Regions from separate parts of the Amycolatopsis sp. NBC_00348 genome, predicted to be linked through region 2. Evidence: riboswitches for the same ligand, from Rfam matches in the RefSeq annotation. Region 2 holds a riboswitch; the other holds the start of a gene.
The links. A riboswitch is a leader RNA that binds a small molecule or an ion and turns the genes downstream of it on or off. The one in region 2 is predicted to bind thiamine pyrophosphate.
Positions count from the first base shown of each region.

Region 1: it holds a riboswitch for thiamine pyrophosphate, as region 2 does, so the genes downstream of both, OHS58_RS30095 (thiamine ABC transporter substrate-binding protein) here and thiO (glycine oxidase ThiO) in region 2, are expected to answer to the same signal.

Region 1 is NZ_CP107994.1:6,907,026-6,922,403, reverse strand. Features, by position in the region: gene OHS58_RS30150 (SMC family ATPase) at 1-857, shown strand, start outside; gene OHS58_RS30145 (DUF1737 domain-containing protein) at 879-1,070, shown strand; gene OHS58_RS30140 (DNA-3-methyladenine glycosylase 2 family protein) at 1,067-2,506, opposite strand; gene ychF (redox-regulated ATPase YchF) at 2,621-3,703, shown strand; gene OHS58_RS30130 (hypothetical protein) at 3,740-4,015, shown strand; gene OHS58_RS30125 (ArsR family transcriptional regulator) at 4,067-4,648, shown strand; gene OHS58_RS30120 (hypothetical protein) at 4,648-5,115, shown strand; gene OHS58_RS30115 (hypothetical protein) at 5,112-5,495, shown strand; gene OHS58_RS30110 (DUF1330 domain-containing protein) at 5,492-5,785, shown strand; gene OHS58_RS30105 (winged helix-turn-helix transcriptional regulator) at 5,796-6,161, shown strand; gene OHS58_RS30100 (4a-hydroxytetrahydrobiopterin dehydratase) at 6,571-6,855, opposite strand; TPP riboswitch at 6,888-6,997, shown strand; gene OHS58_RS30095 (thiamine ABC transporter substrate-binding protein) at 7,019-8,068, shown strand; gene OHS58_RS30090 (ABC transporter permease) at 8,179-9,741, shown strand; gene OHS58_RS30085 (ABC transporter ATP-binding protein) at 9,741-10,754, shown strand; gene OHS58_RS30080 (ABC transporter permease) at 10,797-11,675, opposite strand; gene OHS58_RS30075 (ABC transporter ATP-binding protein) at 11,672-12,646, opposite strand; gene OHS58_RS30070 (LolA family protein) at 12,643-13,734, opposite strand; gene OHS58_RS30065 (response regulator transcription factor) at 13,879-14,595, shown strand; gene OHS58_RS30060 (sensor histidine kinase) at 14,595-15,378, shown strand, end outside.
Region 2 is NZ_CP107994.1:7,474,561-7,489,938, reverse strand. Features, by position in the region: gene OHS58_RS32855 (SIS domain-containing protein) at 1-594, opposite strand, end outside; gene OHS58_RS32850 (GntR family transcriptional regulator) at 743-1,498, shown strand; gene OHS58_RS32845 (MFS transporter) at 1,542-3,080, shown strand; gene OHS58_RS32840 (threonine ammonia-lyase) at 3,082-4,029, opposite strand; gene OHS58_RS32835 (hypothetical protein) at 4,176-4,916, shown strand; gene thiE (thiamine phosphate synthase) at 4,979-5,638, opposite strand; TPP riboswitch at 5,670-5,775, shown strand; gene thiO (glycine oxidase ThiO) at 5,769-6,845, shown strand; gene thiS (sulfur carrier protein ThiS) at 6,845-7,045, shown strand; gene OHS58_RS32815 (thiazole synthase) at 7,047-7,805, shown strand; gene OHS58_RS32810 (MarR family winged helix-turn-helix transcriptional regulator) at 7,904-8,335, shown strand; gene OHS58_RS32805 (ion transporter) at 8,332-9,135, opposite strand; gene thiD (bifunctional hydroxymethylpyrimidine kinase/phosphomethylpyrimidine kinase) at 9,456-10,283, opposite strand; gene OHS58_RS32795 (phosphatidylinositol-specific phospholipase C domain-containing protein) at 10,395-11,405, shown strand; gene OHS58_RS32790 (NADP-dependent oxidoreductase) at 11,402-12,325, opposite strand; gene OHS58_RS32785 (winged helix-turn-helix transcriptional regulator) at 12,417-12,812, shown strand; gene OHS58_RS32780 (alkaline phosphatase family protein) at 12,905-14,416, shown strand; gene thiD (bifunctional hydroxymethylpyrimidine kinase/phosphomethylpyrimidine kinase) at 14,461-15,261, opposite strand; gene thiC (phosphomethylpyrimidine synthase ThiC) at 15,258-15,378, opposite strand, start outside.

The sequences.
Region 1 (15,378 bases), 570 kb from region 2:
CGCTGAAGAAGGCGCGCTCGGCGATGCTGCCGGACGAGCAGATCGAAAAGCTGGAACAGGGCATCGCCGAGGCGGAAGCGACCGCGGCGGGCGCGCGGGCGCTGCTGGCCGAGCCCGACCTGTTCGGCATCTCGCCGGACGACGTCGCGGACGTCGGCCGCGCGGCCGACGCGGCCCAGCTGGCGCGGGCGCGCGCCGACTCGGCGTACGCGGCGCTGCGCGTCGCGGCCGCCCAGCACGAAGAGCTGACCCGGCTGGCGGGGCTGCTGCGCAAGACGCTCGCCGGGCTGGCGCCGGCCGAAGCGGAGTTCGCGGAGCTGCGCGCGCTGGCGGACGTCGTCAACGGGCGCGGGCAGAACAGCCGGAAGATGTCGCTGCGCTCGTACGTGCTGGCGGCGCGGCTGGAGGAGGTGGCGGTCGCCGCCACGCACCGGCTGCGCACGATGAGCCAGGGGCGCTACGCGTTCGTGCACTCGGACGCGGCCGGCGCGCGCGGCACCCGCGGCGGCCTCGGCATCGACGTGCTGGACGACTACTCGGGCACCATCCGCCCGGCGAAGACGCTGTCCGGCGGCGAGTCGTTCCTGGCGTCACTGGCGCTGGCGCTGGGGCTGGCGGACGTCGTCGCGGGCGAGACCGGCGGCGCGCTGCTGGACACGCTGTTCGTCGACGAGGGGTTCGGCACGCTCGACGCCGAGACTCTGGACGTGGTGATGAACATCCTGGACGAGCTCCGCGCCGGCGGCCGGGTGGTCGGGCTGGTGTCGCACGTCGAGGAGTTGCGACAGCGCATCCCGACGCGGCTACGGGTCCGCAAGGCCCGCACGGGCTCGACAGTGGAGGTGCGCGCGGGCTGAGCACTCGGCCAAGATGAAGCCATGACGGACCAGCCGCCCGAGGGCCTGCCCCGCTACCGCCTGCTCACCGGCCCGGACGACGCGAAGTTCTGCCACCGGGTGAGCGAGGCTCTGGAACTGGGCTACCACCTACACGGCTCACCGGCAGCCACCTTCGACGGCGACCAGGTGATCGTGGCTCAGGCTCTGCTGTGGCGGGGCGAGCAGGGCTAGCAGCTGTTCGCGACAGGTTCCGGCCCCGCCGGATCGGCGCGCCGCAGGTACATCCCGGCGTAGGAGCACCACGGCGTCCACTGCCGGGACCGGTCCGCGAGGTCCGTGATGCCGAGCGCCGTCGCCCCGCGCTGCAACGCGGCGTCGTCGGTCAGCAGGACGTCCGGCGCGCCGAGGACGCGCATCAGCACGTAGTCCGCCGTCCACGCGTCGATCCCCGGGCACGCGAGCAGCTCCGCCCGCAGGTCTGCCGCGTCGCGGCCGACGTGCACCTCCAACCGGCCCTCGGCCAGCGCCGCCGCGACACCCCGTACCGACGGCGGTCCCGCCGTCGCGACCCGGGCCGCCGTCGGGAACAGCCTCGTCACTCCCGCTTCGCCGGACACCTCCTCGCCGAGGGCGGCCGGTAGATCCCGGCCGAGCAGAGCGCGCAGCAGCAGCTCCTCGCCGTCGACCGCGCCCGGGACGCGGATTCCCGGCACCGCCTCGACGATCGACGCCAGCGCGGGGTCGGCGCCGAGGACGCGCGTGACCGCCGCCGGGTCGGCGTCGAGGTCCAGCAGCCTGCGGACGCGGCTGACCGCGCTGCTGAGATCGCGCAGGTCGGCGAGGTGCAGCTCGCAGCGCACGTGGTCCGGCTCCGGCGTCAGCCGCACGACGCCGGTGCCGTGCGCGAGGCGCAGCGTGCGGGTGTACGTGCCGTCGGTGACGTCTTCGACGCCTGGCACCGCCTGGTCCGCGAAGAAGCGAAGCAGCCCGAAGGCGTCGAAAGGCGGTCTGAACGGCAGTCGCAGGCTGAGCCGCGTCCCACCTACGTCTCCCTGACGTCTACGCCGCGAAGCAGCGAAGGCGCGAAGCTGCGAAGGCGTTGTCGCGAACACTTCGCGGATCGTCTCGTTGAACTGCCGCACGCTGGAGAAGCCCGCCGCGAACGCGACGTCGGTCAGCGGCAGCTCGGACATCTCGATGAGCAGCCGCGCCGAATGCGCGCGGTGCGCCCGGGCGAGCGCGAGCGGGCCGGCGCCCAGCTCGGCGGTGAGCACGCGGCCCAGCTGACGCTCGGAGTAGCCGAGCCGCCGTGCGAGGCCCGGGACGCCTTCGCGTTCGACCGTCCCGTCGGAGATCAGGCGCATCGCCCGCGCCGCCAGGTCGGCGCGCAGGTTCCAGTCCGGCGACCCGGGCACGGCGTCGGGGAAGCAGCGGCGGCAGGCGCGGAAGCCGTTGGCCTGCGCGGCCGCCGACGTCGGGTAGAAGCGGACGTTCTGCTCCTTCGGCGTCGACGCCGGGCACGACGGGCGGCAGTAGATGCCGGTGGTGCGGACCGCCATGATGAACTGGCCGTCGAAGCGTGGGTCGCGGGCGGTGACCACGCGGTAGCAGCGCTCGGCGTCGCGCCAGAGCGCCGGGGCCTCGGCGACCGCCGTGTTCGGAACCATGAATCCCACCCTGCCAGCAGGTCAGCGCCGCGGCTGGCGGGAATCCGACACGGCGTCCGGCCTGGTCGTGAGCCCTGGCGGCCGCCGCGGACCGGCCACGTAGACTTCGGGGTCGTGAGCCTCACCCTCGGTATCGTCGGTCTGCCCAACGTCGGCAAGTCCACCCTGTTCAACGCGCTGACCCGCAACGACGTGCTCGCCGCGAACTACCCGTTCGCGACGATCGAGCCGAACGTCGGCGTGGTCCCGCTGCCGGACCCGCGGCTGGACAAGCTCGCCGAGCTGTTCAAGTCGGAGAAGACCGTGCCGGCGGTGGTGTCCTTTGTGGACATCGCGGGCATCGTGAAGGGGGCCTCCGAGGGCGCCGGGCTGGGCAACAAGTTCCTCGCGAACATCCGCGAGGCCAACGCGATCTGCCAGGTCATCCGCGTGTTCGACGACCCGGACGTGATCCACGTCGACGGCAAGATCGACCCGCTGAGCGACATCGAGACGATCAACACCGAGCTGATCCTGGCCGACCTGCAGACGCTCGAGAAGGCCGTCTGGCGTCTGGAGAAGGAAGCGCGGACCAAGAAGGAAGCGAAGCCCGCGCTCGAGGCCGCGCAGAAGGCGAAGGAGATCCTCGACAGCGGCCGCACGCTCTTCTCCGCGCAGAAGGACGTCGACCTCGAACTGCTTCGCGAGCACAGCCTCCTGACGACGAAGCCGTTCCTGTACGTCTTCAACGCCGACGAAGGCGTCCTCACCGACGAAGCCCGCCGCGAGGAGCTGACGAAGCTGGTCGCGCCGGCCGACGCGGTGTTCCTCGACGCGAAGGTCGAGCAGGAGCTGCTGGAGCTGGACGACGAGGAGTCCGTGCGCGAGCTGCTCGAGTCGGTCGGCCAGCCGGAGCCGGGCCTGTACTCGCTGGCCCGCGCCGGGTTCCACACGCTCGGCCTGCAGACGTACCTGACCGCGGGCCCCAAGGAGTCGCGCGCCTGGACGATCCCGCAGGGCGCGACCGCCCCGCAGGCCGCGGGCGTCATCCACACGGACTTCGAGCGCGGCTTCATCAAGGCGGAGATCGTCTCGTACGCCGACCTGATGGACGCCGGCTCGATGGCGGCGGCGCGGGCCGCGGGCAAGGTCCGCATGGAGGGCAAGGACTACACCATGGCGGACGGCGACGTGGTGGAGTTCCGCTTCAACGTCTAGATCCGCCGCGGCCCTAGGTCGTAGGTTGGCCGGGTGATGAGCGACCTGGCTGCCGTCCTCGAGGAGCACCTCGCCGCGCCGTTTCCGTCGGCGGTCAGGCGAGGTGAGGTCTACGGGTCCGTGTGCGCCGTGATGATCGACGCCGACATCTGCGGGTGGGCGAGCCGGGCGGGATCACTGCCACCGGGCGCGCGGGTGTCCTTCGCGCGTGCCGCGGACGGGCTGAGGTCGTCGCTGCCGGAGTTCCCCGCTGCGGGCCGGCCGTACTACGAGTGCCTGCTGGTCATCGCCGACCTCGCGTTGGCCGAGTAGCGGCTTGTTGCTGGTTGTTACTTTCATTGGGCGCAGGATATACTGCGTCCAATGAAAGCTTCGCCGAGCTTGCTGCCCCTGCTGCGTTCGCGCATGCAGGGTGAGCTGCTCGCGCTCGTGCTCCTGCACCCGGATCGCGAGTACAGCATCACCGAGCTCGCCGAGGCCTGCGGTGTCACGCCCACCGCCGTCTTGCGTGAAGTCGAGCGGCTGACCGGTGGCGGGATCCTGGAAGACCGGCGGGTGGGCCGCAGCCGGCTCGTCAAGGCGCGCACCGACACCCCGCTCTACCCGCCCCTGAGCGAGCTCATCGCCGTCACCTTCGGGCCGATGCCGCTGCTCGCCGAGGCCCTGTCCGGGCTGGCCGGCGTGCGCGAGGCCTACATCTACGGCTCCTGGGCCGCGCGCTACAACGGTGAACCCGGTCTTCCGCCCGGTGACGTCGATGTCCTCGTGGTCGGGTCGCCCGATCCGGACGCGCTCTTCGACTCGGCGGAACAGGTGTCACGGCGGCTGGGGCGCGAGGTCAACGTCCACCGGGTCTCGCCCGAGTCGTGGGCGGCGAGCACCACCGATCCGTTCCTCACCAGCGTGCGTGAGCGTCCGCTGGTGAAACTCAGCCAGGAGACCTGATGCCGCAGTGGAACCAAGGCCGCGAACGGATCGACGCGTTCCTCGCGCGCGGCGCCATCGAGCACGTTCCGGCGTCGCGGGAGGCGGCCGAGGCCGAGCTCGTCAGGGCCCGCACGCACCTCGCGTCGGCGCGGCAGCTGCAGGACACGGACCCGGAAGGCGCCTACACGCTGGCCTACGACAGCGCACGGCGTGCGCTGGCCGCCGTCCTGCAGAACCAGGGCCTGCGGGTGACGAGCCGGGGTGGGCACGTCACCGTCTACGAGGCGGTCCTCGCGCAGCTGGATCCGCCGCTGGGGCCGGTTTTGCGGCCCTTCAACCGGATGCGGGTCCGGCGCAACGAAGTCGCCTACCGGTCTTCGGAGGCGCCCTCGGTGACCGCGGAGGACGTGACGGCCGACGTGGCGAAGGTCGAAGCCCTCATCGAGGTCGCCGAGAAGGCGATCCCGAACATGCCACGCTATTGACCGCCGAACGCCGGCCGCTCACTCCGCGCGAGAGAGCGGTCCTGGACCTGCTGCTGGCTACGGACTTTCCCGGTGCCGCGGCACTTCGTGCCCAAGCGCGCACGGCCGAGGTGACCGGCCGCTGCCCGTGCGGCTGTCCCACGATCGACCTCGCCGTCGACGAAACCGTGACGGTGGCCGACGTCGAGAGCCGGGTGGCCGTGGACGTCGACGTGGCGGACGGCGGGCTCATCCTGTTCGTCGACGAAGGCCGCTTGTCCGGCCTCGAATACTGGAGCGTGGCCGACGAGACCCCCGTCGAGTTCCCGCCGCCGGCGGAAATCCGGGTAGTGACAGCACCAGGTGACGGCTCCGGAGTTCTGCCACCCTCGGAACCGTGAGCGTCTACGTCATCTCCGAGGTCGAGATCCTCGATGAAACCGCAGCCCAGCGCTACCGTGAACTCGCCCAAGCGTCGATCACGGGGTACCAGGGGCGCTACATCGTCCGCGGCGCGGCGCCGGATGCCCTCGAAGGCGACTTCGACGAGCGCAAGCGCGTCGTCCTCGTCGAGTTCCCGGACCGTGAGACGGCCGAACGCTGGTACGCCTCCGCCGAGTACGCCGAAGCACTCGAGCTGAGCAAGACCGCGCTGCGGCGACGGTTGCTGCTCGTCGACGGCGTGGCCTAACGTCGGCTGGGTGGAGCCGCTGACCGCTGATCTCTTCGCGCCGCAATGCCCGTCGGCCGACACGCCGTTCCGGATCGGGGACAAGTGGGGCGGCATGGTCGTCTTCTGCCTCAAAGACGGGCCGCGCCGCTTCTCCGAGCTGCGCGTGCCGCTCCGGAACGTCAGCCCGAAGGTGCTCACCGAGACGCTGCGGTCCCTGGAGCGCGACGGGATGATCACCCGCAAGACCTACGACGAGAACCCGCCGCGCGTCGAGTACGCGCTGACGGACTTGGGCCGGACCCTGTTCGAGCCCATGGACCGCTGCCGCGAATGGGCGGAGAAGTACCTGCCGAGCCTGCGAGAAGCCCGGCAGGCCTACGACCGGGCGGACTAGCCGAGGAGGCCCATCAGCGCGATCGTGATCAGCACGACGGCGGTCGCGAGGGCGTTGATCCAGGCGCGCTGGGTGGCGGTCAGGGCGGCGGTGGCGGGGGTGCTGTTCATGGCGTTTTCCCTACGAGCGGGCCGATGCTTCCGCGGGTTCAGCGCGTTGACCATGCCGAGTGTTAGCAGCTGTGACGAAGCTCACCCGATCATGCCGCTGACCAGCGGAAACGGCACTCAGCCGTCCGAGTGACGGTGGCTGCGGACGGTGAACCAGAGCACCCCGCCGGCCGCGGCCACCATCGTCGCGAATGCCACTGTGCCCACTACGATCGCCTGCGTCATATCTGCCTCTCGGTGCGAAGTCCTTTACCGAGAGACGCCGAACGCGGGCTTTCGTGCACTCAGAGTAGCCGGGATCACAGTCCGTCGAGGGTCTCGTTGATCTGCTTGGCCAGCGCGAAGTCCTTCTTCGTCAGCCCACCCGCCGAATGCGTGCTGAGGTGGAAGGTCAGCGTGCGCCAGCGGATGTCGATGTCCGGGTGGTGGTCGGCGGCCTCGGCGAGCACCGCGACGCGGTCCACCACCTCGATCGCCTTCGGGAAGCTCGGCAGCTCCACCTCGCGCCGGATGACCTTGCCCGTGCGGACCCAGCCGTGGAGCAGGGCCCGGTCGGCCTCGTCGTCGCTCAAGATTTCCGTCATGGCTCCATCGTCCAACGTCCTGGACTAAGGTGCACGGTTGCCACGGGAGTCCGGTGAGCCGGGCTGAGAGGCGGGGTGACCCGCGACCGTTAGCACCTGATCCCGGATCATGCCGGCGAAGGGAGGGCTTTCCCTCCTCGTCCGGCGAAGTGCAGGAGGGTAGATGAAACGCAGTGCTGTTCGCGCCGCGACGGCCATCGCCGTCGTCAGCGTCGTCACAGCGGCGTGTTCGCTGTCGGACGGGTCCGGTGACGCGAAGCAGACGCCCACCGTCACCCTGGTGACGCACGACTCCTTCCTGGCGCCGCAGGAGGTGCTCGACGCCTTCCAGCAGCAGTCGGGCATCAAGATCTCCGTGCTCAAGCAGGGCGACGCCGGTTCGCTGACCAACAAGCTCGTGCTCACCAAGGCGAACCCGGTCGGCGATGTCGCGTACGGCGTCGACTCGACCTTCGCCTCGCGCGCGCTCGCCGAGGGCGTCTTCGAGCCGTACACCAGCCCGGAGGCCGACCGCGGGCCGCAGCGCTACGCCGTCGACCCGGAGCACCGGCTCTCGGCGGTCGACGTCGGCGACGTCTGCGTCAACGTCGACACGAACTACTTCACGGCCAAGGGGATCCCGGCGCCGGAGTCGTACGACGACCTGGCCGACCCGAAGTACAAGGACCTGCTGGTCGCCGAGGACCCGGCGACGGCGTCGCCCGGGCTCGCGTTCCTGCTCGGCACCGTCGCGAAGTACGGCGAGGCCGGCTGGAAGGACTACTGGACCAAGCTGAAGGCCAACGGCCTCAAGGTGGTCAGCGGCTGGGAAGAGGCCTACACGAAGGAGTTCTCGGGCTCCTCCGGCAAGGGGCCGCGGCCGATCGTCGTCTCGTACGCGTCGTCGCCGGCCGCCGAGGTGGGCGACGACGGGAAGCCGCGGACGAAGGCGCTGCTCGACACCTGCTACCGGCAGGTCGAGTACGCCGGGGTGCTGGCCGGCGGCAAGCAGGAGGAGAACGCGCGCAAGGTCGTCGACTTCCTGCTTTCGCAGCAGTTCCAGGCGACCGTGGCGGCCAACATGTACGTCTACCCGGCGCGCCAGGGCGTCGACCTGCCGGCGGGCTGGGCGCAGGTCGCGCCGCTGCCGCAGAAGCCGCAGGCGCTGACCGCGGACCAGGTGCAGGCCGGGCGTGAGAAGTGGATCGGCGAATGGCGCGCGCTCGTGCAGTGACGTCCGGGCCTCCGCCCCGGGCCGGGGGCTCCGCCACCCGGAGCCCCCGGAAAGCAGTGGTCGTAGCGCCACCGCGGACCGCACGCGGCATCGGCCTGGCGCTGCTCGGGCTGGCCCCGATCGGTTTCCTGGTGGTGTTCTTCGCCTGGCCGGTGCTGGCGATCGTCGGCCGCGGGTTCGCCGCGGGCGGGCTCGACGTCGTGCTGGGCGACCCGCAGACGTGGCGGCTGGCGGGCTTCACGGTGGCCACCGCGGCGGGCTCGACGGTCGTCGCGGTGCTGGCCGGGATGCCGGTGGCGTTCCTGCTTTCCCGGGTGCGGCTGCCCGGCGTCGGCTTGGCGCGGACGCTGGTGCTCGTGCCGTTCGTGCTGCCGACCGTGGTGGTCGGGCTGGCGTTCCGGGCGCTGTGGCCGGACGGCGGGGTGCTGCCGATCGTGCTGGCCAACGCGTTCTTCAACGTCGCCGTCGTCGCGCGGACCGTCGCCGGACTCTGGGCGCGGCTGGACTCGCGGACGTCCGACGCCGCGCGGGCGCTCGGCGCGTCACCGTGGCGTGCGTTCCGGTCGGTGACGCTGCCGGCGCTGGCGCCCGCGATCGCGTCCGCCGCGGCTGTCGTTTTCCTGTTCTGCGCCACCAGTTTCGGTGTCGTGCTGATCCTCGGCGGCGCGCGGTACCGGACCCTGGAAACCGAGATCTACCTCCGGACGGTCGACCTGCTCGACCTCTCCGGAGCGTCGGCGCTTTCGCTGATCCAGTTCGCGGCGGTCGTCGCGGCGCTGGTCGTCGGCGGGCTGGCGCGGCGGCGCAAGGAAGGCGCCAGGATCGGTTCCGGCGCCGCGCGACGCCCTCGCGGTGGTGAGTGGTGGGTCGTCGGCGCGGCGGGCGTCGTGCTGGCCCTGCTGCTGACGCCGATCGTCGCGCTGCTCGCCGAGTCGGTGTCCACTTCGGACGGTTGGAGCCTCGCGGGGTACCGCGCGCTCGCGGGCACCGGCGAGAAGGGCGCGCTGCAGGTGTCCGGCTGGGACGCCGCGCTGAACTCGCTGAAGGTGGCGATCGACGCGACGCTGCTGGCGCTGGTCGTCGGCGTGCTCGCGTCGGTGGTGCTGGTGGCGCTGCGCCGGTCGCCGGCGCGGGCCGCGCGCGGGCTCGGCGAGACGCTCGACGCCGCGCTGATGCTGCCGCTCGGGGTGTCCGCGGTGACCGTCGGGTTCGGGTACCTCGTGACGCTCGACGCGCTGCCCGGCGACCTGCGAACGTCGCCCTACCTGGTGCCGCTCGCGCAGGCGCTGGTGATCATCCCGCTGATCGTGCGGATGGTGCTGCCGGTGCTGCGCTCGGTCGACGTCCGGCTGCGACAGGCCGCGTCGACGCTCGGCGCGAGCCCGCTGGGGGTGTGGCGGGAGATCGACCTGCCGCTGACGCTGCGGCCGCTGGTCGCGGCGGCGGGGTTCGGGTTCGTCGTGGCGCTCGGCGAGTTCGGCGCGACGAGCTTCCTGGCGCGGCCGACGTCGCCGACGCTGCCGGTCGCGATCGCGTCGCTGATGGGGCGCCCGGGGGAGCTGAACAACCAAATGGCGTACGCCGCGTGCGCGTTGCTGATGCTCGTGACGGTGCTGGCGGTCGCGCTGATCGACCGGCTCGGGGCCGCGCGCGGCCGGGTGGGAGAGTTCTGATGGCGTTGTCGGTGCGGGACCTGACTGTCCATTATGGATCGTTCGTCGCGGTGCGCGACGCCCGGCTGGACATCGCCGACGGCGAGGTACTGGCGCTGCTCGGCCCGTCCGGCTCGGGCAAGTCGACGCTGCTGCGCGCGATCACCGGGCTGGAGCCGTCGGCCCGCGGCACGGTCAGCTGGGACGGCGAGGACCTCGGCGCGGTCCCGGTGCACCGCCGCGGCTTCGGCTTGGTGTTCCAGGACGGCCAGCTGTTCGGCCACCGCGACGTCGCCGCGAACATCGCGTTCGGCCTGCGGATGCACGGCGTCCCGCGGGCCGCGTGGGCGGGGCGCGTCGCCGAGCTGCTGGAGCTGGTCGGCCTGTCCGGCTTCGAGCGCCGTCGGGTGACGGAGCTGTCGGGCGGCCAGGCGCAGCGGGTCGCGCTGGCCCGCGCGCTGGCGCCGGAGCCGCGGCTGCTGTTGCTGGACGAGCCACTGTCCGGTTTGGACGCCGGGTTGCGCGAGCAGCTGGCCATCGATCTGGCGGACCTGTTGCGGCGCAGCAAGATCACGGCGTTGCTGGTGACGCACGACCAGGAGGAGGCGTTCACCCTGGCCGACCGGGTCGCGGTGCTCGACGCCGGCGAGGTGCGACAGGAGGGCGCGGTCCGTCGCGTGTGGCGCAACCCGCTGGACGACGACGTGGCCCGTTTCCTGGGAGTGACGTCGTTCGTCGAGGGGGTTGCGACGGGTGGCGTGGTCCGGACTCCGCTAGGCGACGTGCCGGCGCCGGACGCCGCCGACGGACCGGTGCGGCTGGGGTTGCGCCCCCACGCGCTGCGGGTGGCCGGCTCAGGTGTCGCGGGCGAGGTCGTGGCGGCGGTCCACCGCCGCGAGCACGTGCGGCTGGTGGTCCGGCTGGCGGAGTCCACTGTGGACGCGGTCGCCCCGGCGGCGACGGACTTCCGGGCGGGGGACGAGGTCCGGCTGGAGCTGGACCCGGACGGCGTGGCGCTGGTCGGCTTGTCGTGAGTGTTCAGGGCGGTTCTAACCGCCCTAAACACTCACGACGGGTCAGCCGTCGCGGGTGGACAACCGTGCGTAGGCCAGCGACAGCCCGATCACGATGTAGCACCCCGCGCGCAACGCGCCTTCGCCCAGCATCTGTGTGCCCATCGGGTCCTGCAGCACCTCTGCCGGGGCCAGCGACCAGTTCTGCGTCAACAAGAACGGATGCAGCCAGTCCAGCGACGTCAAGAACCCCAGGATCGTGAACACGATGTCCGCCGCCAGTACGGACGCCACCACCAGCATCGGGTGTTCCGTCCAGCTGGAGATCGCCAGCGCCACCGCGCCGACCGCCCACAGCTGCAGCACCACCCAGCCCGCGACCAGCAGGATCCTGGCCAGTGCGCCGCCCACCGACAACGTGGTTCCCGACAGCGTGAACAGCGAGTCCGTGCCGTTGATGATCAGGCCGGTCACCACGCCCGTGAAACACATCGCCAGCACCGAAACCACCGACACCGTCGCGACGCCGAACGCCTTGACCGCCAGCAGCCGGCCGCGGCCGACCGGGGCGATCAGCCAGCCGCGCAGGGTTCCGTGGGACGTCTCGCCCGCGATCGCGTCCGCGCCCGCCATGGCCGAGGCCAGCGGCAGGAGCAGGGTCAGCGTCATCACGATCGCCGCGATCGGCAGCACGAAGGCGTTGTTGACGGCGGACGCCAGCAGTGCGCCGCCGCCGTCGTCCGGGCCGCCGCCGGACTGCGCGTCTTCGCTCACCAGCGTCAGGCCGATGCCGATCACCACTGGGATCAGCGCCAGCAGGCCCAGCACGGCGAGCGTGCGCGGCCGCCGGAAGATCCAGCGCAGCTCCGCGGCCAGCAGCCGGGGCAGCGGCACCGAGTCGTGGCCCGTGCGGACCGCCGGTGCCTCGAGAACCGCGGTCATTCCGCCCCCTCCGTCAGTCGCGCGAACAGGTCTTCCAGGCCGGTGCGCGCCCGCGTCGCCTCGTGGACCGCGACCCCCGCGCCCACCAGGACCTGCAGCACCCGCGGCGCCTCGGTGGCCGTGAGGTCGGCGCGGATCCCGTCCGGCGTCAGCCGCGCGCCGATCCGGTTCTCCCGCAGCACTTCCACGGCCTGCTCGGCGTCCGGCGTGCGGACCAGCAGGGCCGCGTTCCCGGACTCCAGCAGCTCCGCCAGCTCGCCCTGCGCGACGACGTTCCCGGCCTGCAGCACGGCGACGTGCGTGCAGGTCGCCTCCACCTCGGCCAGCAGGTGCGACGACACCAGCACGGTGACGCCCTCGGCGTGCAGCTCGGCCACGATCCTGCGGATCTCCCTGGTACCAGCAGGGTCGAGGCCGTTGGTCGGCTCGTCGAGCACGACCATCTTCCGCGGCACGAGCAACGCCGAAGCGAGCCCGAGCCGTTGCTTCATGCCGAGCGAGTAGCCCTTGTACCGCCGTCGCGCGGCGACGCTCAGCCCGACGCGTTCGATCGCGGAGTCGACCGCGAACGGGATCCCGGACGACGCCAGCCGCGGTTCGGCCGCGGCGAAGCGCAGCAGGTTGTCGCGGCCGGAGAGGAACGGGTGGAAGCCCGGCCCCTCGACCAGCGCGCCGACGTCCGGCAGCGCGTGCGCGGCGGCGTCGGGCATCTTGCGGCCGAGCAGCTCGACCTCGCCCTCGGTCGGGCGCACCAGGCCCAGCAGCATCCGGATGGTGGTCGTCTTGCCAGAGCCGTTCGGCCCGAGCATCCCGACGACCGCGCCTTCGGGGATGTCGAGGTCGACGTGGTCCACCGCGACCGTGCCGCGGTAGACCTTGCGCAGCCCCCTGGTGCGCGCGGCCAGGGGAACCGCCGGGGCGGACGTCTCCGTGGAGACGTCCGCCCCGGACTCGACAGTCGTACTGGTCACTTCTGACCCAGCGCTTCGTACAGGACCTGCTCCGGCACCGCACCGGCGGCGAACCGGCCGTCGTCGGTCAGGATCGCGCTGCCCACCTTCGTGGTGATGAGGTGGCCGCTGCCCCAGGTGCCGCTGACCTTCTTGGTGAACCGGTCGAGCAGGGCCTGCGGGTCGGCATTGCGGCCCTGGCGGTCACCCTGCTGCTTCGGCGCCGCGTTCAGCGCGTCGGCCGGGATCGTGCCGGTGATGACGGTGTCCCAGCCGTCGCCGACGACCTTGGTGGCCTGCTTCGCCTGCTCGGCGAGGTCCTTGTCCTTCTGGTCGACGGTCGGCGTCTTCTCCTGCACCTTGGCGCCCTTCGGCGGGGTGAAGGTGAAGAGGTCGGCCGGCTGCTGGGTGAACTCGATCTGGCTGAACGCGACCTCGAGCGCCGGCGACGTCGTCCCGTTGCTCAGCACCGAAACCCGCAGCGGCATCCGCGTCTGCGAGTCGACGGCCACGCGGATCTCACGCAGCAGCGTGCGCTCGCTCGGCTTCGGCGTCAGGACCAGCTCGTAGGCCGGGCGGTCGGCGACGGTCGCGGTGCCGTCGACCGACACCGTGCTGCTCTCGCGGACCTTCGCCAGCAGCTCGGTGGCGGTCGCGACCGGGTCGGCCGTCTTCTCGCTGCCCGCGCCCTTCTGCTTGGCCACGTCCGCCGGGATGGTCACCTTGGTCGCGGTGTTGGTCTTGGAGCTGTAGTCCCAGACGGTCGTCCCGTCGTGGACCACGGTCTCCTGGCCGGTGCCCTGGGTGACGGCGAGCCGGCTCTTGCCCGCGCCGTCGGTGAAGATGTGCGCCGAGTCGATGTTCAGCGCGGACGCCCCCGGGATCGCGCTCCCCACCGCCGGCAGGCCGAGGTCGTTGCTGACCTTCAGCGTGCCGTCGAACGCGCCCGGCTTCGCCTGCATGACCGACTGCACCAGGTCTTCGGCGCTCACCTGCGGCAGTGCCGGCTTGTCGTCGGCGCTGGCCGGCATCGCGATGACCGCGAGCCCGCCGACGCCGAGAGCGGTGCCCACGACCGCCGCGGTGATGCCCTTCGTCTTCGTCTTCATGCGTCTCTCCCTGTGTTCCCGAGCTCAAGTGTGCTCGGCTCCCGGCACCGACGCTTCCCTCTCGAGGCTGAGATACCCCTGAAGGTTCTCCCTCCGCGGCTGAGATCGTGCTGAGAGATCCCGCGGGACCTGCGCAAACCCGCCATGATGAGACTCGTGAAACCTCGGGTGCTGGTGGTCGACGACGAGCTGGGCGTGCGGAAAGCACTGCAACGCGGGCTGCGCGCGGAGGGGATGGACGTGGTCACCGCCGCGGACGGCCCCAGCGGGCTGCAGCTGGCGAGCACCGGCTCGTTCGACGTCGTGCTGCTCGACATCATGCTGCCCGGCTTGTCCGGTTACCGCGTGCTGGAGCGGCTGCGCAAGGACGGCGTCACGACGCCGGTGCTGCTCGTGTCGGCCAAGGACGGCGAGGTCGACCAGGCCGACGGCCTGGACCTGGGCGCCGACGGTTACCTCGTCAAGCCGTTCTCCTTCGTGGTGCTGGTGGCGCAGGTCCGCGCGACGCTGCGCCGCGCCGGGCCGGACGCCAGCCGCGGCACGCTGCGGCTCGGCGCGCTGGAGGTCGACCGCGGGCTGCGTCAGGTGCACTGGAACGGCGAGGAGGTCGGGCTCAGCCCCCGCGAGTTCGCGCTGCTCGAAGTGCTCGTCGGGCGCGCGGGCACGGTCGTCACCAAGGACGAGCTGCTGCGCGCGGTCTGGGGCGAGGAGCAGGCCGTGACGCGCAATCTCGTCGAGGTGTACGTCGGGTACGTGCGGCGCAAGCTCGACGCCGTCGGCGCCGGCGCGCTGCTGCGGACCGTGCGCGGGCACGGCTACCTGGCCTCCGACGCGCAGATCGACGAGGTCATCACCCCGTGATGACCTGGTGGCGCGGGCGGTCCCTGCAGGCCCGGATCACCGTGCTGGCCGCGACGATCACCCTGGGCTGCCTGCTCGGGCTCGCCGCGCTGGCCGCGGCCAAGCTCTCGCCGTTGCTCATCGACTCGGTCGACCGCGAGCTGACGGGCGCGCTCGCCCCGGCCAGTGCCGAGGTGAGCGCGGGCCGCGCGCTGCCGACTACCGCCCCGGTGACGGTCCGGGTGCTCGACATCTCGGGCACACCGGTCGACGGCGGCGCGCCGAGCGGGCTCAGCGGCGCCGACGTCGGGCTGCTCAAAGCCGGGCAACCGGTGCAGCAGGACGGCGCCCGCTACCTCGGCGCGGTCGTCAGCACGCCGGACGGGACACAACGGCTGGTCGTCGCGGGTGCGGGCCTGGTCGGGTTCTCCGCCGCGGTGCACTACGGCGGGGTGTGGCTGGTGGTCGTCGCGTCGGTCGGCGCGCTGGTCGCGGGCCTGGCGACGTGGCTGGTGGTGCGCCTGGCGCTGCGCCCGGTGGCGCGGATGCGCGGCACGGTGCGGGCACTGCCGCCGGGCGCGCGGCTGCCGTTGCCGGACTCGCACGACGAGCTGCGCGCGCTGGCGGAGGAGTTCAACGCGCTGCTGGAGCGCCAGGAACAGGCGAGCGAACGGCTGCGGCGCTTCACCGGCGACGCGGCCCACGAGCTGCGGTCGCCGGTCGCGTCGATCCGCGTCCAGGCCGAGGTCGCCGTCACCAACCCCGATCCGGAGCTGTCCCAGGAGACGCTGGGCGACATCTTGA
Region 2 (15,378 bases):
CTGGACGCCCTCGACGGAGCCGTCGAGGGTCTGCTGGGCCAGCTCGCCGATCTTCTCGGCGTCGGCCGCCTTGCCGCCGCGCACCGCGTCGATCAGCAGGTACAGCGCCATCAGGGTGGCGGAGTACGTCTTGGTCGCGGCGACGGCCGTCTCGACACCGGCGCCGATGTCGATGCCGAGCTCCGACGCCGCGCGCAGCGGCGACTCGGGCGTGTTGGTGACGGACACGGTCAGCGCGCCCTGGCGCCGGGCCGTCTCGGTCACCTCGATCAGGTCAGGTGAGCCGCCGCTCTGGCTGACCGTGACGAACAGCACGTCCCGCAAATCGGGCCGCGCGCCGTACAGCGTCGCCGTAGACGGGGAGACAAGACCAGCCGGAAGGCCGAGCATTACCTCGATCAGGTACTTCGCATACAACGCTGCGTGGTCACTCGATCCACGCGCGGCGAGCAAAGCGAAGCGCGGGGGGCGTTGTGAGATCTTTTCCGCCACCCCGGCGATTTCCGCCTGACGCTCGACCAGTCCGGCCAAGACGTCCGGCTGCTGGGCGATCTCCGCGGCCATGTGCTCGCCGGGCCGTTGTTCGGTCATCATTTTCCTCTCCACCTCCGGCATTATGTACCGGACTCAGGCGGCGTCGGTCAGGTCTAGACCAATCTTAGTGGGGCGGCGCGTTTGGGGAAAAGGGTACGTTTCTTACGGGGACGTGGCGTGTTATGAGGGAAGACATAGGGAGTCGGGCATGTTGGACACCACCACCGCGGGCGAGGCGGGTGCCGTCGCCGGGATGCGCGGTCAGCGAGAGCCCAAGTACTGGGCACTGAAACAGCACCTGCTGGACCTGCTCGACGTGCTGCCGCCCGGGTCGCCGATCCCGACGGAACGCGCGCTCGCCGGGGAGTTCACGGTCTCCCGCACCACCGTGCGCCAGGCGCTGGCCGACCTCACCGCCGAGGGCCGGCTGCACCGTGTGCAGGGAAAAGGCACCTTCGCGGCCGAGCCGAAGCTCGCCCAGCGGCTGCAGTTGTCCTCCTACACCGAGGACATGCGCAAGCAGGGCCTGAAGCCGTCGTCCAAGCTCCTGGAAGTCGAGGAGCTCCCGGTCGAGGGCGATCTGGCGAAACTGCTCGGAATCCGGGCGGGCGCGAAAATTCTTCGCCTTCGACGGCTTCGACTGGCGGATTCCCAGCCGATGGCACTGGAGACGACGCACCTGCCGCTCGGCCGCTTCCGCGGCTTGCGCAAGCACGTCTCGGCGGGCGCGTCGTTGTACGCCGTTCTGCGGGAGCACTACGGCGTCGAACTGGAACGCGCGGAGGAGACGATCGAGACGTCGCTCGCCGGGCCGCAGGAAGCGGAGATGCTCGGGGCGGACGTCGGCATGCCGGTGCTGATGCTGACGCGGCACTCGTTCGCCACCGACGGCAAGCCGGTGGAGTTCGCCCGCGCGATCTACCGGGGGGACCGCTACAAGTTCGTCACGACGCTGATGCCGTAGGGCCAGGTTGACGGGGGGTCTTCGGGCACGGTGGAGTGTGCTGGTGACAGCCACCGAAGACACCGGGATCCGGTGGGGGACGCACGCCGCGCGCGGCGTGCTCGCCACGACCATCCTCGGCTCCGGCATGGCGATGCTCGACGGCACGATCGTCAACGTCGCCCTGCCCCGCATCGGCACCGAGCTGGGGGCGTCCGTCGCCGGGCTCCAGTGGATCCTCGACGGCTACATGCTGGCGCTCGCCGCGCTCATCCTGGTCGCCGGCTCGCTCGGCGACCGGTACGGCCGGCGCCGCATGTACCTCATCGGCGTCGTCTGGTTCGGCGTCGCGTCCGGGCTCTGCGCCGCCGCGACGTCGACCGAGATGCTCGTCGCGACGCGCATCCTGCAGGGCATCGGCGGCGCGCTCCTGACGCCCGGGTCGCTGGCGATCCTCCAGTCGTCCTTCGCGCACGACGCGCGCGCCCGCGCGATCGGCGCGTGGTCCGGCCTCGGCGGCATCGCGGCCGCCGCCGGCCCGCTGCTCGGCGGGCTGCTGGTCCAGCTGTGGTCGTGGCGGCTGGCCTTCCTGATCAACGTGCCGATCGCGGTCGCCGTCGTCTTCATGGCGCGCAAGTTCGTGCCCGAGTCGCGGGACGAGGAAGCGACCGGGCACCCGGACTTCGGCGCCGCCGCGCTCGGCGCGATCGGCCTCGCCGGGATCACCGGCGCGCTGGTCGAGGCGCCGGGACGCGGCATCGGCGACCCGATCGTGCTGGTCGCGGGCGTGCTGGGGATCGCGGGGCTGGCCGCGTTCGTGTTCGTCCAGCACCGCTCGCGGGAGCCGCTGGTGCCGCCGTCGCTGTTCCGCGACCGGACGTTCACCCTGTCCAACGCGCTGACCTTCGCCATGTACGCGGCGCTCGGCGGCGTGCTGATGCTGCTGGTCATGCAGCTGCAGGTCTCGCTCGGCTACTCGCCGACCGCGGCCGGCCTGTCCGGCCTGCCGCTCACGGTGATCATGCTGCTGCTCTCGGGCCGCTCGGGCGCGCTCGCGCAGCGCATCGGCCCGCGGACGCAGCTGGTGGTCGGGCCGATCGTCGTCGGCATCGGGATGCTGCTGATGCTGCGCATCGCGCCCGGCGCGTCCTACCTCGGGGCCGTGCTGCCCGCGGTCGTCGTGTTCGGGCTGGGCCTGGCGACCGTGGTGGCCCCGGTGACCGCGACGGTGCTCGCCGCGGCCCCGGACCGCTACGCCGGCGTCGCGTCGGGCGTCAACAACGCGATCGCCCGCTCCGGCGGCCTGCTGGCGGTGGCGGTGCTGCCCGCCGCGGCCGGGCTGACCGGCGAGGCGTACAACGACCCGGTCGCGCTGACCGCGGGCTGGCGGACGGCGTTGATCATCTGCGCGGTCCTGGCCATCGCCGGCGGGCTGATCGCGCTCGGCATCCACAACGGCGTCCTCGCGCCGCCCACCCCCACGCCCGCGCCGCCGGCCGCGGACGAGTCGTCCCACCCGGACGAGGCGCCGCACCTGGGCGAGTGCTTCAGCTGCGGGGTCGAGGGCCCGCCGACGCACGTGCGCCGGGGGACCCCCGCCTGACTCAGGCCAGGATCTCCGCGAACAGCGCCGGGTCGACGTTGCCACCGGAGACGATCGCGACCGTGCGGCCGGTGGGCAGCTCGGCCGCGTGGTGCAGGTAGGCCGCCGTCGTCACCGCGCCGCTGGGCTCGGCGACCAGGCGGGCCTTTTGCGCCAGCGTCCGGACGGCGTCGCGGATCTCGTCCTCGGTGACCGTGACCATGGCGTCGACGACCTTCGTGAGGTGCGCGAAGGTCAGCTCGGACGGCTGCGCGCGCAGGCCGTCGGCGATCGTGCGGGCGCGGTCGGCCATCGGCCAGTCGACCTGGCGGCCCAGCCGCAGGCCTTCGGTCGCGTCGCCGGCCAGCGCGGGCTCGACGCCGATGACCCGCGCCCGCGGGCAGCGCGCCTTGATCGCGGTGCCGACGCCGGCGGCGAGCCCGCCGCCGCTCACCGGCACCAGCACGACGTCGACGTCCGGCAGGTCCTCGGCGATCTCCAGGCCCGCGGTGCCCTGCCCGGCGATGATCGCCGCGTGGTCGTAGGGCGGGACGAGGGTCAGCCCGCGTTCGGCGGCCAGTTCGTGCGCTTTGGCCTCGTGTTCGCCGATCGGCACCTCGATCACCTCGGCGCCGTAGGAGCGGGTGGCCTCGACCTTGATCCGCGGCGCGACGTCCGGCACGACGATCACCGCGGGCACGCCGTACCGCTGCGCCGCGTACGCGACGGCCTGCGCGTGGTTGCCGCTCGAGTAGGCGATGACGCCGCGGGCGCGCGTCGCGTCGTCGAGGGTGCCGATCGCGTTGAACGCGCCGCGCACCTTGAACGCGCCGATCGGTTGCAGGCTCTCGGGTTTGAGCCACAAGGACTTGCGCGGGTCCCACGTTTGGAGCAACAGCGGCGTGCGCACGGCGACACCTTCGACGCGCTTCGCGGCCGCCTCGATGTCGGAGATCGTGACCAGTTCCATGTGCCGAGTATGTCAAGAAACCGTTCGGTTTACACTGTCCATAGTGGACGGTCAACGTGGCGCTCCTCACGCTGCGGCAACGAGGGGAGTTTCCCGCGCGCCTTACACGTTGGACAGGGGAGAAGACTTACTACCGGATCGGGATCATGAGCAAGGAGAACGCAGCGACTTCCGAAACGAAGGAAGCGAAGTCAGGACTGCGCATCGCGCAGGTGATGGCGGCGGCGCTCGCGGCGGTGACGGCGGCGCTGCTGGGGTCGACACTCGGCGTGGCGGGCACGGTGGCCGGCGCGGGCGTGGCGAGCGTGATCACCACGGTCGGCGGCGAGGTGTACCTGCGCTCACTGCAGCGCACGCGCGCGGCCGCGTCGAAGGCCCGCCAGCTGGCGACGTCGGGGATCCGCCGCCGAGGTGGCGCCGAGGTGCCCTTGGCCGAGCAACCCACGGTCCGGCTGAAGCGCCCGGACGACCTGCCCACGGACGGTCCGGACGACGAGCCGGGCAGGCTGCGAAAACTGCGCTGGCCGCTGATCATCGGCACGAGCGTGGTGGCCTTCGCGGTGGCGATCCTGGCGATGGTCAGCGTGGACGCGGCCACGGGCGGCAAGGTAGCGGGCGGCACGGGAGCGGGCATCGGCAAGATCTTCGGCAGCGGCTCGGGCCCCTCGACCCCGACCCCGTCGACGACGCCCTCGACCTCGACGAACGACACCCAGGACTCACCGACGGACACGTCGTCGACGACGACGCAGTCGAACACCCCACCGACGACCTCGTCGGACACACCGACCACCACCCCGACAACGCCGAGCGCGACCTCCCAGAAGCCGACAACCTCGGCGGCACCCCCGACCAGCCAGGGCGCGGCGTCCACCCCGACCCCGTAAAGCCGTGAAGGACTCCTTACCGGCCATAAGAGCCGGTAAGGAGTCCTTCACGGACTTCAGTGTCAGACCAGGTGGGAGCGCAGTTCGCGGGCTGCCGCAGCCGGGTCCTCCGCCTCCGTGATCGCCCGGACCACCACGATCCGCGACGCTCCCGCCGCCAGGACCTCCGGCAAGCGCGGGACGTCGATGCCGCCGATCGCGAACCACGGCCGGGACACCGCGGCGGCGGCCGTGGAACGGACCAGGTCCAGGCCCGGCGCCGAACGCCCCGGCTTGGTCGGCGTCGGCCAGCAGGGGCCCGTGCAGAAGTAGTCGACCCCCGGTTCGGACGAAGCCGCGAGCGCCTGGTCAAGAGAGTGCGTCGAGCGGCCGATCACCACGTCGTCGCCCACGATGCGGCGGGCCAGGGGGACCGGGATGTCGTCCTGGCCCAGGTGGAGGACGTCCGCGCCGACCGCCAGGGCCACGTCCGCCCGGTCGTTCACCGAGAGCAGTGCTCCGTGACGCTCGCACGCCTCCGCCAGCACCTCCAGCGCCGCGATCTCGCCGGCGGCTTCCAACGCGCCGGTCTTGTCGCGCAGCTGGATGATGTCGACGCCGCCGGACAGGGCCGCGTCGGCGAACGCGGCGAGGTCGCCGCGGGTCGTTCGGGCGTCCGTGCACAGGTACAGACGCGCGGTGTCGAGGCGGGCGCGGATCTTGTCACCGGAGAGGGCGGGCATAGCGGCGACCGTACCTGGCGAGCTAGGGTGGCCGAGTCCGCACGGGAGCCCGAGGCACGGGCTGAGAGGGAGCTGCCGCTCCGACCGTGGAACCTGATCCGGGTCATGCCGGCGCAGGGAGCGTGATCCCATGACGAACACCGTGGCCGTGGTAGGTGCCGGCGTGATCGGCCTGTCCGCGGCGTGGCGCGCGGCCGCGAAAGGTCACGCGGTCACCGTTTACGACCCCGAACCCGTGCGCGGCGGCGCGTCCTGGCTGGCCGGCGGCATGCTCGCCCCGGTCACCGAGGCCTGGCCGGGTGAGGAAGACGTCCTCGCCCTCGGCGAAGAGTCGCTGCGCCGCTGGCCCGGATTCGCGCGCGACCTCAGCCAAGAGGGCGTCGACCCCGGGCTTGCCGAGCATGGGACGCTGGTCGTCGCCTTCGACAGCGCCGACGCCGGGCACCTCGACATCCTCGCCGGCCACCTGCAGTCCCTCGGCCGCGCGGCCGAGCGCCTCACCGGGCGCGAGGCCAAGCGGCTCGAACCCGGCGTCGGGTCCGTCCGAAGTGGACTGCACGTGCCCGGCGACCTGGCCGTGGACAACCGGAAACTGCTCAACGCGCTGTACGCGGCCTGCGTCAACCACCAAGTCCGGTTCGTCCGCGAACGCGTCGAAACGATCCCGGACGCCGACGCCGTCGTGCTCGCCGCCGGCGCCTGGACCGGCCGGCTGCACCCGAAACTGGCCGACGCCGTCCGCCCGCTCAAGGGCGAGATCCTCCGGCTGAAACCGCGCCGCGGCTGCCTGCCGCCGCCGACGCGGACCGTCCGCGCCGTCGTCGAAGGCCGGCCGATCTACCTCGTCCCGCGCGGCGACCAGGAGCTCGTCCTCGGCGCGACGCAGTACGAAGCGGGCTTCGACCAGGCCGTCACCGCGCGCGGCGTCCGCGAGCTGATCGAGGGCGCCGAGCGCGTCTTCCCGGCGATCACCGAGTACGAGCTGGTCGAGACGGCCGCGGGCCTGCGCGCCGGCAGCCGCGACGCGCTGCCGTACCTCGGCGTCCTGGCCGACGGCGTCTACGCCGCGACCGGGCACCACCGCAACGGCCTGCTGCTGGCCCCCGTGACCGCGGCCGCCGTGGTCGCCTGGCTCGAAGGTGAGAAGCCGCCCGAAGGCGTCGAAGCGGCTTCACCCGCCCGCCTGCACCAGAAGGAGCACGTGTGATGGAGATCAAGCTCAACGGCAAGTGGACGGAGTTCCCGGACGACGCGACCGTCGCCGACGTCCTCGACGCCACCGGCGGGCAGCGGCCCGGCATCGCCGTCGCGGTCGACGGCGTGGTCGTCCGGCGCGGCGACTGGGCCGCCACCGCCGTCCCCAAGGGCGCGGCGCTCGACGTGCTCACCGCCGTCCAGGGAGGCTGAAGTGGACGAAGCACCGCTCGTCATCGGCACGCACAAGCTGTCGTCACGGCTGATCATCGGCACCGGCGGCGCGGCGAACCTCGCCGTGCTCGAACGGGCGCTGGTCGCGTCCGGCACCGAGCTGACCACCGTCGCCATGCGCCGCGCCGACGCCGAGGGCGGCTCCGGCGTCCTGGAACTGCTCCGGCGCCTCGGGATCGAGCTGCTGCCGAACACCGCGGGCTGCCGCACCGCCGCCGAAGCCGTGCTCACCGCGCGGCTGGCGCGCGAGGCGCTCGGTACCGATCTGATCAAGCTCGAAGTCCACGCGGACGACCGGACACTGCTCCCGGACCCCGTCGAAACCCTCGACGCGGCCGAGCAGCTGGCCGCCGACGGGTTCACCGTGTTCGTCTACACGAACGACGACCCGGTGCTCGCGCTGCGCCTGGAGGAGGCCGGCTGCGCCGCCGTGATGCCGCTGGGCGCGCCGATCGGCACCGGCCTCGGGATCCGGAATCCGCACAACATCGAGCTGATCGTCTCGCGAGCGGGCGTCCCGGTGATCCTCGACGCTGGAATCGGCACCGCGTCGGACGCCACCCTGGCGATGGAGCTCGGCTGCGACGCCGTCCTGCTGTCCACCGCGGTCACCCGGGCCAGCGACCCCGAGCGGATGGCCGCGGCGATGCGGTCGGCCGTCGTCGCCGGGCGGCTGGCCCGCGGCGCGGGACGGGTGCCGCAGCGCTTCTGGGCGCAGGCGTCGAGCCCGCCGCGGTGAACCGGAGCGCCTTAACACCGAACCTGCACCGCCAACCCGTAAGGTAGACGGAACTTTCCGGCGCACCCGCGCACGGGTGAGGGCAGAAGGAGCCAGCCGTGACCACATCGGTTCAGGACACCTCGGGCAGGTTGTACCTCGCCGTGGGAAGGCTGTCCCGGTCACTGCGCCAGGCCGGTGTGCCGGGCCCCGGCCACGGCGCGATCTCCGCGCTCGCGACCCTGGTCCACGCCGGCCAGCTGCGCCTCGGCGACCTCGCGGCCAAGGAGGGTGTCGCGGCGGCGACCATGTCGCGGATCATCGCGTCCCTGGTCGAGGCCGGGTACGTCAGCCGCGAGTCCGACCCGGTCGACCGGCGGGCGTGGCTGGCGAAGGCCACCGAAGAGGGCGAGCGGCTCGTGTCCGGCGTCCGGTCGACGCGCGTCCAGGAGCTGAACCGGCGGCTCGACAAGCTGTCGCCGGAGCACCGCGAGGCGCTGACCACGGCACTCCCGGCGCTCGAAGCGCTGATCGCCGACGAAGACCGCTAAGCGGCGTTCTGCCGCAGCTCGGCCAGCTCCGCGCGCAGGGCGCGGAGCTCTTCGAGGATCTCGCGGTTCGCTTCGGCCTGCGTCGCGGCCTGCTTCGCCTCTTCTTCGCGGATGTCCTGGCGCAGCTCGTCCTCCATGCCGCTGACCACGACGGCGATGAAGAGGTTCAGCACCGCGAAGCTGGACACGAGGATGTAGACGACGAAGAAGATCCAGGCCATCGGTGCCTGCTGCATGATCTCCTTCGCGATGTCCGGCCACGCCTCGCCGGTCATCACCTGGAACAACGTGAACAACGACGTCCCGAGGTCGCCGAAGTTCTCCGGCGAGATCACGCCGAACAGCTTGGTCGCCATCACGCCGGCGACGAAGATGATCAGCCCGAGCAACGCGGCGATCGACGCCATCCCGGGGATCGCCGCGAGCAGCCCGGAGACGACCTTCCGCATCGACGGCACGACGGAGATCAGCCGCAGCACCCGGAGCACACGCAGCGACCGCAGCACCGCGAACGGCCCGGTCGCCGGGATCACCGCGATGCCGACGACCAGCAGGTCGAAGACGTTCCAGTTGTCCCGGAAGAACGCGCCGCGGTAGGCGTAGAACTTCGCCAGCAGCTCGGCGACGAAGATGCCGAGCGCGATGTGGTCGAGGGTGTGCAGGAGGCCGCCGTAGCCGTCGATCAGCGACGTCGACGTCTCCATGCCGAGGGTGACCGCGTTGAACACGATCACCGCGATGATGAAGTTCTGGAAGCGGCGGTCCTCGAGGAACCTCGCGACCCGTTCGCGCCCGGTCAAGGCCGTCCCCCGTTGTGGTCAAGGATCAGTAAACGAGGAAAGGGTAACCGGACGGGTACTCAGCGCTCTTCGGGTGCCAGCCGCCAGAAGGCCGGGGCCGGTGTGGTCCGGGCGCCGCGCGGTGCCGTGTCGCGCGGGCGCCCGGCGACCGGTTTGCCCGGGTGCCGGGCACGGGCCGCAGGAAGGGTGCGGCCGCGGCGGGGTGACCCGCGATCTTCGGGGGCCGGCTGCCGGACAGCCTGATTCGGTCGCCCCAGCGGAGGGTTTCGTGCGCGAAGACGGCGACCGGCGGGTCTTCGGGCGCAAGTCGTGACGGGTACTCAGCGCTCTTCGGGTGCCAGCCGCCAGAAGGCCGAGACCGGGCCGACCTTGGCGCCCATCGGGTACGCGTGCTCGACCGCCTGGGAGACGAACCACTTGCCGTAGCGGGCTGCTTCCACCACCGACATGCCCTTCGCCAGGCCTGCCGTCAGCGCCGACGCCATCGTGTCGCCCGCGCCGTGCGTGTGCTGGGTCGGGTAGCGCTCGCCCGGCAGCTCCACGAACGTCGAGCCGTCGAAGAGGAGGTCGACGCACTCCGGGTCCGCCTGCAGGTGGCCGCTCTTGACCAGGACGTAGCGCGGGCCCATCCGGTGCAGCACCACCGCCGCGGTGTGCATGCCCTCGCGGTCCTTCACTGTCATCCCGGTCAGCAGCCGGACCTCGTCGAGGTTCGGGGTGAGCACCGTCGCGCGCGGCAGGAGCTCGTCGCGCAGGGCGCGCAGGCCGGCGTCGTCGAACAGCGGGTGGCCGTGCATCGAAGCCGCGACCGGGTCGACGACGAACGGGATCTTCTCGTCGCGGCCGATCTCCGCCTTGTCGCACGCGGCCGCGACGGCGTCGATGATCTCGGCGGACGCCAGCATGCCCGTCTTGGCCGCGCCGACGCCCATGTCCGCCGCGACGGCCTCGATCTGCCCGGCCACGATGTGCGGCGGCAGGTCGGTGCGGTCGTGCACGCCCAGGGTGTTCTGCACCGTGACGGCGGTGACCGCGACCAGGCCGTGGACACCGCAGGTCAGGAACGTGCGCAGATCCGCTTGCAGACCGGCGGCGCCGCCGGAGTCCGAACCGGCGATGGTCAACGCGGTGGGCGGGCTCGTGGTCATTCTCTTCCCGACTTCTGGTCTAGGCCAATCGGCCGCTTTTGCTTCATCAACAGGCCACCACGGTGGCACATTGTGTGGGCTACTCACCAGTTACTGGGCGAAGGAGCCTGGATGAAGCTCTTCTCGGTGGTACTCCTCACGGCCGCTCTCATGTTCTCCGGGGCGACCGCCGCCAACGCGGACGGCCCGAAGCTCTCCCACGTCACGACGGTCGGCGTGCACAACACGTACGACCCGGCGGCCTACGACTACCTGGCCAGGGCGCTCGACGCCGGCTCGTCGCTGATCGAGCTCGACGTCTGGCCCGACTTCTTCACCCACGAGTGGAAGGTCAGCCACTCGAACCCGTTGGGAAACAGCAACAACTGCGTCGCGGCGACGTCGGCGGCGCAGCTGTACACCGGCGGGAAGAACAAGAACCTGGAGTACTGCCTCGACGACATCCGGATCTGGCTCGCGGCCCACCCGGGGCACACGCCGCTCACGCTCAAGCTCGAGATGAAGACCGGCTTCTCGGACAACACCGGCATGGGCCCGGACGAGCTGGACGCCACGTTCCGCGCGCACCTCGGCAGCGTCGCCTTCCGCCCGGGTGAGCTGCTCGGCAGCTACGGCACGCTCGACGACGCGGCCAAGGCGGACAACTGGCCGTCCGTGGACGCGCTGCGGGGCCGGGTGATCACCGAGATCATCCCGGGCACGGTCGAGGAGCAGAACCCGACCGACACGCTGAAGACCGACGTCGAGTACGGCCGCTACCTGCTCGGGCTCAAGAACGCCGGCCGGATCGGCGACGCCTACATCTTCCCGACCGTGCACGGCGCGGCCGGCGGTGACCCGCGGGACAAGTACACCGCCGACCTCAAGCCGTGGTTCGTGGTCTTCGACGGCGACGCGAACGCGTGGGTCACCCAGACCGGGCCGGGGTGGTACGACGCCAACCACTACTACGTCGTGATGACCGACGGCCAGAACGTCGCGCCGGCCATCGACGCCCACAACCCGACGGTCGAGCAGGCCAACCAGCGCGTCGCCGACCTGGCGAAGCAGCACGCGTCGGTGATCACGTCCGACTGGACCGGGCTCACGACGGTGCTGCCCCAGGTACTCGCCAGGGGTTAGACGGTCAGCACGAGCTTCCCGGACACCCGGCCGGACTCACCCAGCTCGTGCGCCTTCGCCGCGTCTTCCAGCGGGAAGGTCTGCTCCACGCGGACCTTCAGCTGACCGGCCTCGATCAGCTCGACGAGGCCGGTCAGCCCGCCGCGGTCCGGTTCGACGAGGATCCGCTCCGTCCGCACTTTCCGTTCGGCAGCAGCCTTTTCGACGCGGTCGCCGACGCCGCTGGGCACACCGATCAGCAGTCCGCCTTCCTTGATCGCCGGCAGCCAGCGCAGGTCGCTCTCCTCGCCGACGAGTCCGAAGTAGACGTCCACATCGGACGCCATCGCGGCTTCGTCGTGGTAGTCGATCGGCTCGTCGACGCCGAGTTCGCGCAGCAGGTCGTGCTTGCCCGCGCTGGCCGTGCCGAGCACGTACGCGCCGCGCGCCTTGGCGATCTGGACGGCGAGGTGCCCGACCCCGCCCGCGGCGGCGTCGACGAACACCCGCTGTCCGCTGTGGACGTTCGCGACGTCGACCAGGCCCTGCCAGGCGGTCAGCCCGGCCAGCGGCAGCGCGGCGGCCTCGGCGAACGAGAGTCCGGCGGGCTTGCGCACGAAGTGGCGCGAGGGCGCGGTGACGTACTCCGCGTAGGCGCTGGCCGGGCGCGGGAACCAGGGCATGCCGAGGACTTCGTCGCCCTGCCGGACGCCGGTGGCGCCGAAGCCGGCCTCCTCGACGACGCCGGCGACGTCCCAGCCGACGGTGAACGGCGGCTCGCCGAGGAACCCGCCGCCGGCGCGCACCTTCCAGTCGACCGGGTTGATCCCGGCGGCGTGCACGCGCACCAGGACCTCCGTGGGTCCGGGGACCGGCCGCGGTGCTTCGGTGACGGTCAGCACCTCCGGGCCGCCGAGTGCCTGCTGGGTCACGATGCGCATCTGTTCGCTCCTTCGTTCCGGGGTCGGCTCCTATACTCGGGCGGGTAGGCACTTTTCGCCAGAAGGCACTTCTTCGTAAAGTAGGTACCCGATGGAAACCACCTGCGACCAGGACGGACCCTGGGACGTCTACCTCCGCAGCTGCCCGTGCCGTGACGTGCTGGACCTGCTGGCCAACAAGTGGACGGCTCTGGTCCTGGGCGCGCTGGCCCGCGGCCCGCACCGCTTCGGCGAGCTGCGCCGCGCGGTCGACGGCGTCAGCCAGAAGATGCTGACCCAGAACCTCCGCCAGCTGGAGCGCGACGGCTTCCTGACGCGCACGGTCTACCCGACGACCCCGCCGTCGGTGGAGTACGCGCTCACGGACATGGGCGCCGAGGTCGGCGCGCACCTGATCGCGTTGAGCGCGTGGTCCCAGGCCAACTTCGGGCGGATCCGCTCGGCCCGCGAGTCCTACGACGGCCGGGAGCTGCAGCCGGTCCGCTGATGGCTCACCGGGTTTCGCCGCGCGTTCACCTCTTCGCCTTCGTGACTCCCTAACCTCCGGGTAACTCATCCGAACCAATTCCTGGAGGGTTCATGCGGAGACTGTTCTGCCTGGTCACGGCGCTGGTAGCGGCCGCGGGGCTGACCACCGGCGTGGCCGGGGGCGCGGCGAAGACGCCCAAGGTGCTGGTGATCGGGCTCGACGGCACGCGGTTCGACAAGCTCCTCGCCGCCGACACGCCGAACGTGCACGCGCTGGTCCAGCGCGGGTACTCGGCGCGGAGCTCGCTGTACGGCAGCGGGATGGCGCCGACGCTCAGCGGGCCCGGCTGGTCGTCGATCCTCACCGGCGTCTGGCCCGACAAGCACCTGGTGAAGGACAACGCGTTCACCGGCAGCAACCTGGCCGCCTACCCGAGCTGGCTGGCGCGCGCCGAGACGGCGAACCCGGCGCTCGACACGTACGCCGCCGTCGACTGGAAGCCGATCGGCGACAAGATCCTGCGCACCGGTCAGGACCGCAAGTACGTCCTGGACGGCGACAGCGCCGGCTACGAGAACACGGATCCGCAGCTCGCCGCGGACGCCGAGAAGCACCTGAAGCAGGACAAGGCCGACGCGTCATTCGTCTACTTCGGACAGACGGACGAGGCGGGCCACGCGCACGGCGCCGACTCACCGGAGTACGCGGCGACCCTGCGCGCGGACGACGCGTACCTCGGCCGGCTGCTGACGGCGATCAGCGCGCGACCCTCGTATTCGTCGGAAGACTGGCTGATCATGCTGACGACTGACCATGGCCACACCGGCCCCGGCGGCCACGGTGGCGACAGCCCCGAGGAGCGCATGACGTTCGTGGTCGCGGCGGGCGGCGCGGTGCCGGCCGGAACGCCCCCGGTGGCGCCGAAGATCGTCGACATCGCGCCGACGGCGTTGCGGCACCTGGGAATCCCGCTTTCCCTGGACGGCTACGCGCTGGGCTCGCTTCCCGCGGACCCGTTCGACTCGGCGGTCTTGAAGCCGCGGGCGGACGAAACGGGCGTCCCGGCGTCGGTGCCCGGCTGGACGCACGACGCGCCGTCGGGCTGGACGGTCCGCAACGCGTCGGCCATGCCCGCGGGTGTCACGGAGTGGCAGGGCTGGGCGTTCACGACGGACGACTTCTGGACGCGCACCGCGCCCGGGCAGGAGCGGGAGGCGAACGTGCGCACCCGGGGCGTCTTCGCGGTGGCGGACCCCGACGAGTGGGACGACAAGGGATCGCCGTCTTCGTCGGGGACCTTCGACTCTTCCCTGGTGTCACCGGCGCTTGCGGTGACCGGCAAGTCCACAGTGGACGTCGGGTTCATCTCGCACTACCGCCAGGACGGCACCCAGCGCGGCGCGCTGACGGTCTCCTTCGACGGCGGCGCGGAGCAGCCGGTCTTGTCGTACGGCCCGGAACCCTCGTCCGCGAACCGGGGTGGTGACGTCCTGTCCCAGCCGACAACGACGTCGGTGGCGGTCCCGCCGGGCGCTCGTTCGGCCCGCTTCACGTGGCGCCTCTACGCGGCGGGCAACAACTGGTACTGGGCGATCGACGCCCCGCGCTTGACGACCCGCTGACCCACGTCGTGAGTGGTAATTAGGGTTAGAACCCTAATTACCACTCACGAGGACCCGAGCACCCAGAACGGTGACACCGGGCCCACGCCCGCGCCGAGCGGGTAGGACTCCGCCACGCACCTCTCGATGAACCGCTTCCCCGCCGCCACCGCGTCCGGCACCGAGGCGCCCTTCGCCAGCGATGACGTGATCGCCGAGGCCATGGTGTCGCCGCCGCCGTGGGTGTTCTCCGTGTCGTAGCGGGGGCCGCTCAACGACAGGAACGAGGCGCCGTCGGTCAGGAGGTCTACGCACGTGCTGCCTGTCATGTGGCCGCCCTTGACCAGGACCCAGCGCGAACCGAAGGCCAGCAGTGCCTCGGCCGCCTCCCGTTGGGATGCGGGAGAAACCACCGAGATGCCCGTCAGCAGGCGGACCTCGTCCAGGTTCGGGGTGATCAGCGTCGCTCGGGGGAACAGCTCCGTGCGGATCGCCTCCAGGGCGTCCTCGCGCAGCAGCGCGTGGCCCGTCATCGACGCCGCCACCGGGTCGACCACCAGGGGGATGTCGCCGCCGACTTCGTCCAGGGTTTTGGCCACGGCTCGGATGATCTCCGCCGTCGCCAGCATGCCCGTCTTGGCCGCGTTGACGCCCATGTCCGTCGCCACGGCCTTGATCTGCGCGGCCACTACGTCGGCCGGGATCTCGGTGAAACCCTGCACTCCCAAGGAGTTCTGCACGGTGACGGCCGTCAGTGCGACCAGGCCGTGGACGCCGTGCGCGAAGAACGTGCGCAGGTCCGCCTGGATGCCCGCACCACCGCCGGAGTCGGATCCGGCGATGGTGAGGGCGGTGGGCGGTGTCACGGCTGCACCACGGGCAGGTAGACCTGGCCGCCGGACTCGGTGAACTCCGCCGACTTCGAAGCCATGCCGGCCTCGATGGCCTCCACAGTGGACAGACCGTGCTCCTCGGCGTACTTG